DNA from 2 places in the Xanthobacter sp. ZOL 2024 genome. Region 1 is predicted to be linked to the other one. Evidence: predicted binding sites of a transcription regulator. Region 1 holds the regulator's gene; the other holds the start of a gene.
The links. Region 1 encodes LexA, which represses DNA repair genes until DNA is damaged. Its sites were predicted from a motif close to TGTTCNNNNTGTGTTCNG; they were not measured.
Positions count from the first base shown of each region.

Region 2: the regulator LexA is predicted to act here: its motif matches at 2,275-2,292, upstream of ACU4E7_RS03400 (ATP-dependent helicase).

Region 1 covers NZ_CM128808.1:3,920,893-3,926,202, reverse strand. The annotation lists gene gltX (glutamate--tRNA ligase) at 1-979, opposite strand, end outside; gene ACU4E7_RS18000 (ComEC/Rec2 family competence protein) at 1,140-3,383, shown strand; gene lexA (transcriptional repressor LexA) at 3,387-4,100, opposite strand; gene ACU4E7_RS17990 (molybdopterin molybdotransferase MoeA) at 4,270-5,310, opposite strand, start outside.
Region 2 covers NZ_CM128808.1:688,027-693,336, forward strand. The annotation lists gene ACU4E7_RS03390 (cytochrome ubiquinol oxidase subunit I) at 1-1,150, shown strand, start outside; gene cydB (cytochrome d ubiquinol oxidase subunit II) at 1,156-2,175, shown strand; gene ACU4E7_RS03400 (ATP-dependent helicase) at 2,341-4,401, shown strand; gene ACU4E7_RS03405 (SDR family oxidoreductase) at 4,436-5,185, opposite strand.

The DNA.
Region 1 (5,310 bases):
CATCGATGGCCGCCAGCAGCTCGGCATCCGACGCCGCGCGCATATACTGGCCGTTGAGATTCTCCAGCTTCTGGAAATCGAACCGGGCGGCTGAGCGGCCGACCTTGTCGAGATCGAAATACCGGACCATCTCCTCGGTGGAGAACACTTCCTGGTCGCCGTGGCTCCAGCCCAGACGCACCAGATAGTTGCGCAGCGCCGCCGGCAGATAGCCCATGTCGCGATAGGCATCGACGCCGAGTGCGCCATGGCGCTTGGAGAGCTTGGCACCGTCGGGCCCGTGGATCAGCGGAATGTGCGCCATGCGCGGCACCTCCCAGCCCAGCGCCCGATAGATCTGCGTCTGGCGGGCGGCATTGGTGAGGTGGTCATCGCCGCGAATGATGTGGGTGACGCCCATGTCGTGGTCGTCCACCACCACCGCCAGCATGTAGGTCGGCGTGCCATCCGAGCGCAGCAGGACCAGATCGTCCAGGTCCTTGTTGGGGAAGGTGACCGTGCCCTGCACCATATCCTCGATCACCGTCTCGCCCTCGCGCGGGGCCTTGAGACGGATCACTGGCGCGCGATCCTTAGGCGCCTCCGAGGGATCACGATCCCGCCAGCGGCCGTCATAGCGCGGCGGGCGGCCTTCCTTGCGGGCGAGCTCGCGCATCTCCTCCAATTCCTCGGCGGAGGCATAGCAGCGATAGGCATTGCCGGCAGCGAGCATCTGCTCCACCGCCTCGCGATGCCGCTCGGCGCGGGCGAACTGATAGATGGGATCGCCATCCCAGGTGATGCCGATCCAGGCCAGCCCTTCCAGGATGGCGTCGATGGCCTCCTTGGTGGACCGCTGGCGGTCCGTATCCTCGATGCGCAGCAACATCTTGCCGCCCTTGGCCTTGGCATAGAGCCAATTGAACAGGGCCGTGCGGGCGCCGCCGATGTGCAGGAAACCGGTGGGAGATGGGGCGAAGCGGGTGACGATCTCGGACATGGAGCACTCGAAAAGCGGGCGCGCATCCGGGCGGACGCGGCGCCAACGAGCAAAGGCCGGCCGGGGTCTGTGAGACACACAGCCATGGCGGACGCGAGGCGCCCGTGTAGCATAGGCGCAGCAGACAAGAAACCTGCGCGCAAACCACGGGCCGGAGGGCATGGGGGCCGGACCAGACCACAGCACGCGCACACGGCCGGCCAGCAGCCGCGCCGCGGTGGGCACGCTTGCGCCCACCGCCGGCCGCCTGTGGACGTCGGGGCGGGCAGGGGAGCTGCCGGCGCGCCTCGCCCACAGCCTCTTTGCCGCGCTTGTCCGCGAAGCGGGCTCCGGCCGGCTGGTGCTCTGGCTCCCCGTCGCCTTCACCGTGGGGGTGCTGCTCTATTTCGGCGCATCCCATGAGCCCTCGCTGCTGGCCGCAGCTGCGGTGGCGGCACGCCGCCACCCGCTCGCCTTTGCGCTGGCGACGGCGGCCCTGGCTGTTTCCCTCGGCTTTCTCGCCGGCGTCGTGCGCACTGCGGCGATCCTGCACGTGCCGGTGGCGCCTCCCAGCCACGCGGTGCGCCTCACCGGCTATGTGGAACAGGTGGAGCGGCGCCCGAAAAGCGACCGCATCCTGCTGCGACTCGATCCCGGCCCGGTGAAGGGCCTGGCGACGCCGCCGGAGCTGGTGCGCCTGTCGCTGCGCAAGGGCACGGCGCCGAAGGTGGGCGACCATGTGTCCCAGCTGGCGCGGCTGTTGCCCCCGCTGGAGGCGGCCCAGCCCGGCGCTCACGATTTCGGACGGGCACCCTGGTTTCGCGGCATCGGCGCTATCGGATTCGGCCTGGGGCGGCCCCAGCTGCTGCCCGGAGCCGACCCGCCCCTCAACGTGCGGCTCGCCATGATCGTTTCCGACGTCCGTGCGGCCTTCGCCCGACGCATCGACGCCAGCCTGCAGGGTACGCCGGCGGCCATCGCCGTCGCCCTGGTGGCCGGAGACCGCACCGCCATCGCGCCCCAGGTGGAAGAGAGCATGAGGGTGTCGGGCCTCACCCACATTCTCTCCATCTCCGGCCTCCACATGGCGCTGGTGGCGGGGACCCTGTTCGCGCTGGCGCGTGGTGCCCTCGCCCTGGTGCCCGGCCTGGCGCTGCGCTGGCCTATCAAGGGCACTGCCGCGCTGATGGCGCTGGTGGGCAGCGCCGGCTATCTCATCCTGTCCGGCAACGAGGTGCCGGCCCAGCGCTCGTTCGTGATGACGGCGCTGGTGCTCGGCGGCGTGCTGGTGGGGCGCCGCGCCCTCACCCTGCGCACCGTGGCGGTGGCCGCCCTGCTGGTGCTCGGGCTGACACCGGAAGCGGTGCTGGAACCGGGCACCCAGATGTCTTTCGCCGCCACTCTGGCGCTGGTTGCCGCCTATGAGCGGTTCCAGCCTCTGCGCGCCATGCCCCAGCCCGAAAGCCGGACCGGGCGCCTGGCCATGGCCCCGCTGGTGTTCCTCGCCGGCATCGCCGTCACCTCCCTGGTGGCCGGGCTCGCCAGCGGTCCCTATGGCGCCTACCACTTCCAGCGGGTGGCGCCCTATGGCCTGCTCGCCAACCTGCTGGCCATGCCCGCGGTTTCGCTCCTGGTCATGCCCTTCGGTCTCGTCGGCGTGCTGCTGATGCCGTTTGGCTGGGATCAACTGGCCTGGCCGGTGATGGGCAAGGGTATCGAGATCATGGTCGGGGTGTCCGACTGGATTGCCAGCCTGCCCGGCGCCGACGCCCGCTTCGATGGTGTCCGCACCGCTACGGTCGTCTGGTTCACCCTGGCGCTCCTCACGCTCTGCCTGCTCCGCGGCGTCTTGAGCCTCATCGCCGCGCCGCTGCTGGCGCTTGCGGTGGCCTCCAGCGGCCCGCCACCGCGACCGGATGTCCTGATCGCCACCAATGCCGCCACCGTCGCCGTGCGGGGACCGGACGGCCGCCTCGCCATCCTCGGCGCCAGCCGCGCCCGGCTGGTGGCGGAGCAATGGCTCGAGCGGGAAGGGGATCCGCGCACAGCCCGCGACCGCGACCTCGCCCGCTTCTACCGCTGTGATGGTCTGGGTTGCACCGCGCCGCTGCCACAGGGCGGCACAATCGCCGTTTCCACAACGCCGCAGAGCCTCGCAGCCGATTGCATGAACGCCCGCATCGTCGTCACCCGGGACACGCCGCCGGCCGGATGCCCGGCCCGCGTGCTGACGCCGGAGAGCCTCGCGGCCACCGGCACGCTGACCTTTCATGTGGAAGACGGGCAACTGCGCGAGGTGCCGACCCGCTCCCCGCAGTACGACCGGCCGTGGACGCGCACGGCGGTGCCCTTTCCAGATCCCTCCCGCGCGCCACAAACGCCTGCGCCCGCCGATCGCAGCGCCGACGACGCAGCAGAAGAATGAACGTCAGTAACGCCGCATCAAACCGATGAGCCGCCCCTGGATCCGCACCCGATCCGGACCGAAGATGCGTGTCTCATAGGCCGGGTTGGCGGCCTCCAGGGCAATGGAGGCGCCCTTTTTTCGCAGCCGCTTCAGGGTTGCTTCCTCGTCGTCCACCAGCGCCACCACGATGTCGCCGGTGTCGGCGGTGTCGCACTTGCGGATCAGCACCGTGTCGCCATCCAGGATGCCGGCTTCGATCATGCTGTCGCCGCGCACCTCCAAAGCGAAATGCTCGCCGGTGCCCAGCATCTCCGGTGGCACGTTCAAAGTGGCGTTGCGGCTCTGGATGGCGGAAATGGGCGTGCCGGCCGCGATCCGGCCCATGACGGGGACGGCGACGGTCTGCCCCGCCTCCTCCTCGTCTTCCACCGTCGGGCGCACCTTGCCCAGGCTGCCTTCGATCACCGCAGGGGAGAAGCCGCGATTGGCGCCACGGGGCACGGTGAGGCCTGGGGCGACACTGTCCGGCAACCGCACCACCTCCAGCGCCCGCGCGCGATTGGGCAGGCGACGGATGAAGCCCCGCTCCTCAAGGGCGGTGATGAGCCGATGGATGCCAGACTTCGACCGCAGGTCGAGCGCATCCTTCATCTCGTCGAAGGAGGGCGGAACGCCAGTTTCCTTCAATCGTTCATGAATGAAGCGAAGCAGGTCATATTGCTTCCGCGTCAGCATCTCGCGCCCCCAATTACGGTGCGGTCTGCTGCAGGAGCGCGCACCCGTTCCAGCCCGGACGGGGCACGCCATGTTCTGCAGCCGAGCCGCAACCCGCGAAACAAATCATGAACAGTTTTCTATCTGTTCCTTTTGTGTTCCGCAAGGGTGAAGATCCGATTAAAGCGGCCTAATCCTCGAAAGGAATGATCTCACAGGGGTCGCCCGCCTGCCCGGCGGGGGCGAAAGGGGGGCGCACCAGGAGGCAATCCGCCGCCGAGAGAACGCTGAGCATGGCGCTGTCCTGCGAGGCGAAGGGCGTCACCCGCACCGAGCCATCCGGATCGTGCGCCATCCGCGCGCGCATGAAGTCGCGGCGCATGTCGTTGGCCGGCACCGCCACCGCCAGCCGGGCAGGAGCGGTTGCGGCAGCGGCCGCGCTGTCACCCTGCATGGCCCGCACCAGGGGTTCCAGGAACAGCAACGCGCAGACGTGGGAGGAAACCGGGTTGCCCGGCAGGCCCAGGCACCGCACGCCCTCGCGGCTGCCGAACATGAGTGGCTTGCCCGGGCGCAGGGCGATCTTGTGCACGAAGAGTTCCACCCCTTCCGCACGCAGCGCCGGCGCCATCAGATCGTGATCTCCCACCGAAGCACCGCCGGACGACACCAGAAGATCAAAGGCGCCGCCCAGGGCGCCGGCCACCACCGCGCGGATGGCCTCCAGGTCGTCGCCCACCAGCCCAAGGTCGGTCACCTCCGCGCCAGCGCGCCGGGCCAGGGCCGCGAGGCCGAATGCGTTCGACACCACCACCTCGCTGAGCGCACCGGTAGCATGGCCGGGCAGCACCAGCTCATCGCCGGTCTGAATCAGCGCCACACGCGGACGCCGCGCCACCGGCACGGTGGCGTGGTTCATGGCTGCTGCCAGCATCACGTCACGCCCGGTGAGGCGCCGGCCGGCGCTGAGGCCCGCCCGCCCTTCGGTAAAATCGCAGCCGCGCTTGCGCACGTTGCGCAGCGCCGCTGTCGGTGCCGTGGTGGTCACCGCATCGCCATCACGCGCCGTATTCTCCTGAATCACCACCGTATCGGCACCCTCGGGCACCACCGCGCCGGTGAAGATGCGCACCGCCTGGCCCGGTCCCACCGTGCCCGCGAAGGGCCGGCCGGCGGCCGATTCGCCGATGACGGTGAGGCGGGCGGGGGTCTCGGCGATGTCGGTGCCCCG
Region 2 (5,310 bases), 1.7 Mb from region 1:
AGTGGTGGGCAATGTGGTGGCGCCCCTCATCGGCTATGAGGTGCTTACCGCCTTCTTCCTGGAAGCCACCTTCCTCGGCCTGATGCTGTTCGGCTGGAACAAGGTGCCGCCATGGCTGCACTTCCTCGCCTGCCTGGCGGTGGCGGTGGGCACCACCTTGTCGGCCTTCTGGATTCTCTCCGCCAACAGCTGGATGCAGATGCCCGCCGGGCATGAGGTGCGCAACGGCATCGCCTTCCCGGTGGATTGGCTGAAGATCATCTTCAACCCCACCTTCCCCACACGGCTCGGCCATATGGTGGTGGCCGCCTACATCACCACTGCCTTCGTGGTGTTCGCGGTGGGCGCCCGCTGGCTGCTGCAGGACAAGGTGGTGGTGGAGGCCCGGATCATGATCCGCATGGGCCTCGGCCTGCTCATCGTGCTGGTGCCGCTGCAGGGCTTCCTGGGCGATGCCTCCGGCCTCAACACGCTGGAGCACCAGCCGGTGAAGGTGGCGGCCATGGAAGCTCATTGGGGCGGCCCCGACGACACCAAGGGGCCGATCCCCTGGGTGGTGTTCGCCTGGCCCAACGAGGCGCAGGAGCGCAACGACTTCCAGATCGCCATCCCCTATGTGGGCAGCCTTATCCTCACCCACACCCTCGACGGCACCATCAAGGGCCTGAAGGAATTCCCGCCCCAGGACCGGCCGCCGGTGGCCATTCCCTTCTTCACCTTCCGCATCATGATCGCCATGTGGGGCATCATGATGCTGACCATCCTCACCGGCGCCGTGCTGTGGCTGCGCGGCCGGCTGTTCCAGCGCGGGCTGTTCCTGCGCATCGCCAGCTATCTGTGGCCGCTGGGCTTCATCGCCGTGCTGGCCGGCTGGTACACCACCGAAGTGGGCCGCCAGCCCTGGGTCGCCACCGGCCTCCTGCGCACCGAGGACGCCATGTCGCCGGTGACCGGCCATGCGGTGCTCACCAGCCTGCTGCTGTTCATCCTGGTCTACGGCATCGTCTTCACCGCAGGCGGCTACTACATCAGCCGCCTGCTGAAGATCGGGCCGGTGACGGAGGGTGACGGCAGCGACGACGCCACCGCCCTGCGGCCGCTTTCGGCCGCCCAGGATGCCGGCCGCAAGGCCATTCAGGCAGGGGAGTGAGCACCGTGGACAGCCTCTGGTTCACTTACTATCTGCCCCTGATCTGGGCGCTCCTCATCGGCACGGCCATCGTGCTCTATGTCCTGCTCGACGGTTTCGACCTCGGCATGGGCATCCTGTTCCCCCACACCAAGGACGAGGGGGAGCGGGACCAGATGATGAACTCGGTGGCCCCCTTCTGGGATGGCAACGAGACTTGGCTCATCCTCGGCGGCGGCGGCCTGTGGGTGGCCTTCCCCAAGGCCTATGCGGTGATCATGCCCGGCGTCTATCTGCCGATCATCTTCATGCTGCTGTCGCTGGTGTTCCGCGGCGTCGCCTTCGAGTTCCGCTTCGTCTCCAAGCCCGATCACCGCAAGTGGGACGTGGCGTTTGCCGCCGGCTCCACCCTCGCCGCCTTCTTCCAGGGGGTGGTGCTGGGCGCCGTCGTCTACCAGTTGCCGGTGGAGAACGGCGCCTTCGCCGGCGGGCCGCTGGCGTGGCTCCATCCCTTCTCCATCATGTGCGGCATCGGCATGGTGGCCGGCTATGCGCTGCTCGGCTGTGGCTGGCTGATGATGCGCACCGAGGGGCCGCTCGCCCGGAAGGCCCACGGCTGGGCGCTACCATTGCTCGGCGTGCTGCTGGCCTTCATCGCCGCCGTGTCCATCTGGACGCCGCTGGTGATCCCGCGCATCGCCGATCGCTGGTTCAGCCTGCCCCAATTCTATTACCTGCTGGCGGTGCCGGTGCTCACCGCTCTGGTCGCCTTCTCCGCCTATCGCGGCATCCGGGCGGAGCGGGGAGCGCAGACCTTCTTCTCCACCGTGGGGCTGTTCCTTCTGTGCTTCCTCGGCCTTGCGGTCTCCGTCTTCCCCTATCTGGTGCCGGCCTCGGTCACCATCTGGGAAGCGGCGGCGGCTCCGGAAAGCCAGCTGTTCGTGCTGCTGGGCACCATTCCCCTGCTGCCCATCATTCTCATCTACACCGGCTTCATCTACTGGACCTTCCGCGGCCGGCTGAAGCCGGGCGAGGGCTATCACTGACGCCACGCCGCAAAAGGCCCGCCCCGGTGGCGGGCCTTTCCATATCTGCACCATCCCATATCTGCCCCCATCCCGCTGCGGTTGCCGCCCCCGGCATCCTGTTCGATATTTGTTCCGATCGGGGCGATTCGCCCCGCTGCGGGATGCGAGCAGGGGACGACGCGGGTGACGGGGCATCTGGACACGCTGAACGACGACCAGCGCCGCGCCGCCGCCCATGGCGCGGGCGGTTCCGGCACCGTCGGCGGGCCGCTGCTCATCATCGCCGGTGCCGGATCGGGCAAGACCAACACCCTCGCCCATCGCGTCGCCCACCTCATCCTCAACGGCGCCGATCCCGGCCGCATGCTGCTGATGACCTTCTCCCGCCGCGCCGCGGAGGAACTGACGCGCCGGGTGGAGCGCATCTGCGCCCGGGTGCTCGGCACCCCGGGCAATGCCATGGGCGACGCCCTCGCCTGGACCGGCACCTTCCACGCCATCGGCGCCCGGCTGCTGCGCGACTATGCGGGCGAGCTCGGCATCACCCCGGACTTCACCATCCACGACCGGGAGGATTCGGCGGACCTGATGAACCTGGTCCGCCACGAGCTGGGCTTCTCCAAGACCGAGGCGCGGTTTCCCGCCAAGAGCACCTGCCTTGCCATTTATTCCCGCACCCTCAATGCCCAGGCCCCCATCGAAGAGGTGCTGCGCGCGAATTTTCCCTGGTGCGCCGGCTGGGCGGACGAGCTGAAGCGGCTGTTCGGCGCCTATGTGGAGGCCAAGCAGCGCCAGAACGTGCTCGATTACGACGATTTGCTGCTCTACTGGGCCGAGGCGGTCCGTGAGCCGAGCCTCGCCGCCCATATGGGCGCGCGCTTCGACCATGTGATGGTGGACGAATATCAGGACACCAATCGTCTCCAGGCCTCCATCCTGCTGGCGCTGAAGCCCTCCGGGCACGGCCTCACCGTGGTGGGGGACGATGCCCAGTCCATCTACGCCTTCCGCGCCGCGACCGTGCGCAACATCCTGGATTTTCCCGCCCAGTTCAGCCCACCGGCCGAGGTGGTGACCCTGGAGCGCAACTATCGCTCCACCCAGCCCATCCTCGCCGCCGCCAACGGGGTAATCGCCGAGGCCTCCGAGCGTTTCACCAAAAACCTCTGGTCGGACCGCCCCTCGCCGCGGCGCCCCCGCCTCGTCACCGTGCGCGACGAGGCCGATCAGGCCCGCTTCGTGGCGGATGCGGTGCTGGCCGGGCGGGAAGGCGGCATTCCCTTGAAGCAGCAGGCGGTGCTGTTCCGTGCCGCCCACCATTCCGGCACCCTGGAAGTGGAGCTGACCCGGCGCAACATCCCGTTCGTGAAGTTCGGCGGGCTGAAGTTCCTGGACAGCGCCCATGTGAAAGACCTTCTGGCGGTGCTGCGGTTTGCCCAGAACCCGCGCGACAAGGTGGCCGGCTTCCGGCTGCTGCAGCTGCTGCCGGGCATCGGTGCCGCCACTGCCGCCCGGGTGCTGGACGCCATGGCCGCGAGCCCCACGCCCCTCGCCACCTTGGCGGAGCTGCCGGCGCCGCCCCGCTCCGGAGCCGACTGGGCCGCCTTCGTCATCCTCATGCAGGGGCTGGGGGCGGCCGATCCCCACTGGCCGGCGGAGCTCGGCCGGGTGCGGCGCTGGTATGAGCCCCATCTGGAGCGCATCCATGAGGATGCGGACATGCGCCGCGCCGATCTGTTACAGCTGGAGGCCATCGCCGCCGGCTATCCCGGCCGCGCCCGCTTCCTCTCCGAATTGAGCCTCGATCCGCCCGACGCCACCTCCGGCGAAGCCGGAGTGCCCTTGAAGGACGAGGATTACCTCATCTTGTCCACCATCCATTCCGCCAAGGGGCAGGAATGGAAATCCGTATTCGTCCTCAATGTGGTGGATGGCTGCATGCCGTCCGATCTCGGCACTGGCACCAGCGCGGAGATCGAGGAGGAGCGCCGCCTGCTCTATGTGGCCATGACAAGGGCCAAGGACAGTCTGGACCTGATGGTGCCGCAGCGCTTCTTCGTGCATGGCCAGCACGCGCGCGGCGACCGCCACGTCTATGCCAGCCGCACCCGCTTCATTCCCCCCGCCCTCCTCAACCTGTTCGAGGCGGAAAGCTGGCCCAAGGCGGGGGCGACCGGCCCCGGCGCGCCCCTGGGCCCCGCCATGGTGGACGTGCGCGCCCGCCTCAAGGGCATGTGGGGCTAGGAAGCAAGACGCGGCCCCGTCAGCCACGGCATGTTCAGCCGCGGCCGATGAAGGGCATCTTGGTGGCCATCACCGTCATGAATTGCACATTGGCGTCCAGCGGCAGGCTGGCCATGTAGAGCACCGCGCTCGCCACATGGGCCACGTCCATCACCGGTTCCACCTTGGTGGAGCCGTCGGCCTGGAGAATGCCGGCCTTCATGCGCGCCGCCATGTCGGTGTCCGCATTGCCGATGTCGATCTGCCCGCAGGCGATGTCATAGGCGCGGCCATCGAGCGAAGTGGCCTTGGTGAGGCCGGTAATGGCGTGCTTGGTGGCGGTGTAGGGGGCCGAAAAGGGCCGTGGTGCGGTGGCGGAGATGGATCCGTTGTTGATGATCCGCCCGCCCCGCGGGGTTTGCGCCTTCATCAACCGGAACGCCTCCTGAGTGCACAGGAACGGGCCGGTGAGGTTGGTGTCCACCACGCTCTTCCACGCGCCGAAGCACAGTTCATCGAGGGGCACCGCCGGCGCGCCTGTGCCCGCATTGTTGAACAGCAGGTCGAGCCGGCCGAACTTGTCGCGCACGGCCTCAAACAGCGCCTTCACCTGCTCGGGCTGGGTGACATCGGTGGGCACCACCAGGGTGTGATCGGAATTCATAGCGGCGGCGGTCTCGCTCAACGCCTCAGCCCGTCGTCCGGCGATGGCCACGCCATAGCCGGCCCCCGCCAGCGCCACGGCGACCGCCTGGCCGATGCCCGACCCCGCGCCGGTGACGACGGCAATCTGTCTTCTGGTCATCGCGGCTCCTCCCCCACTATTGACCGCCACGAACCCGTCGTTGCAGGCCCGTCATCGCCAGTGGCGATAACGCCATGGCGCGACCACGGCGGGGAGAAGTCAAGCCCACGGTCACCCGGCCGGTG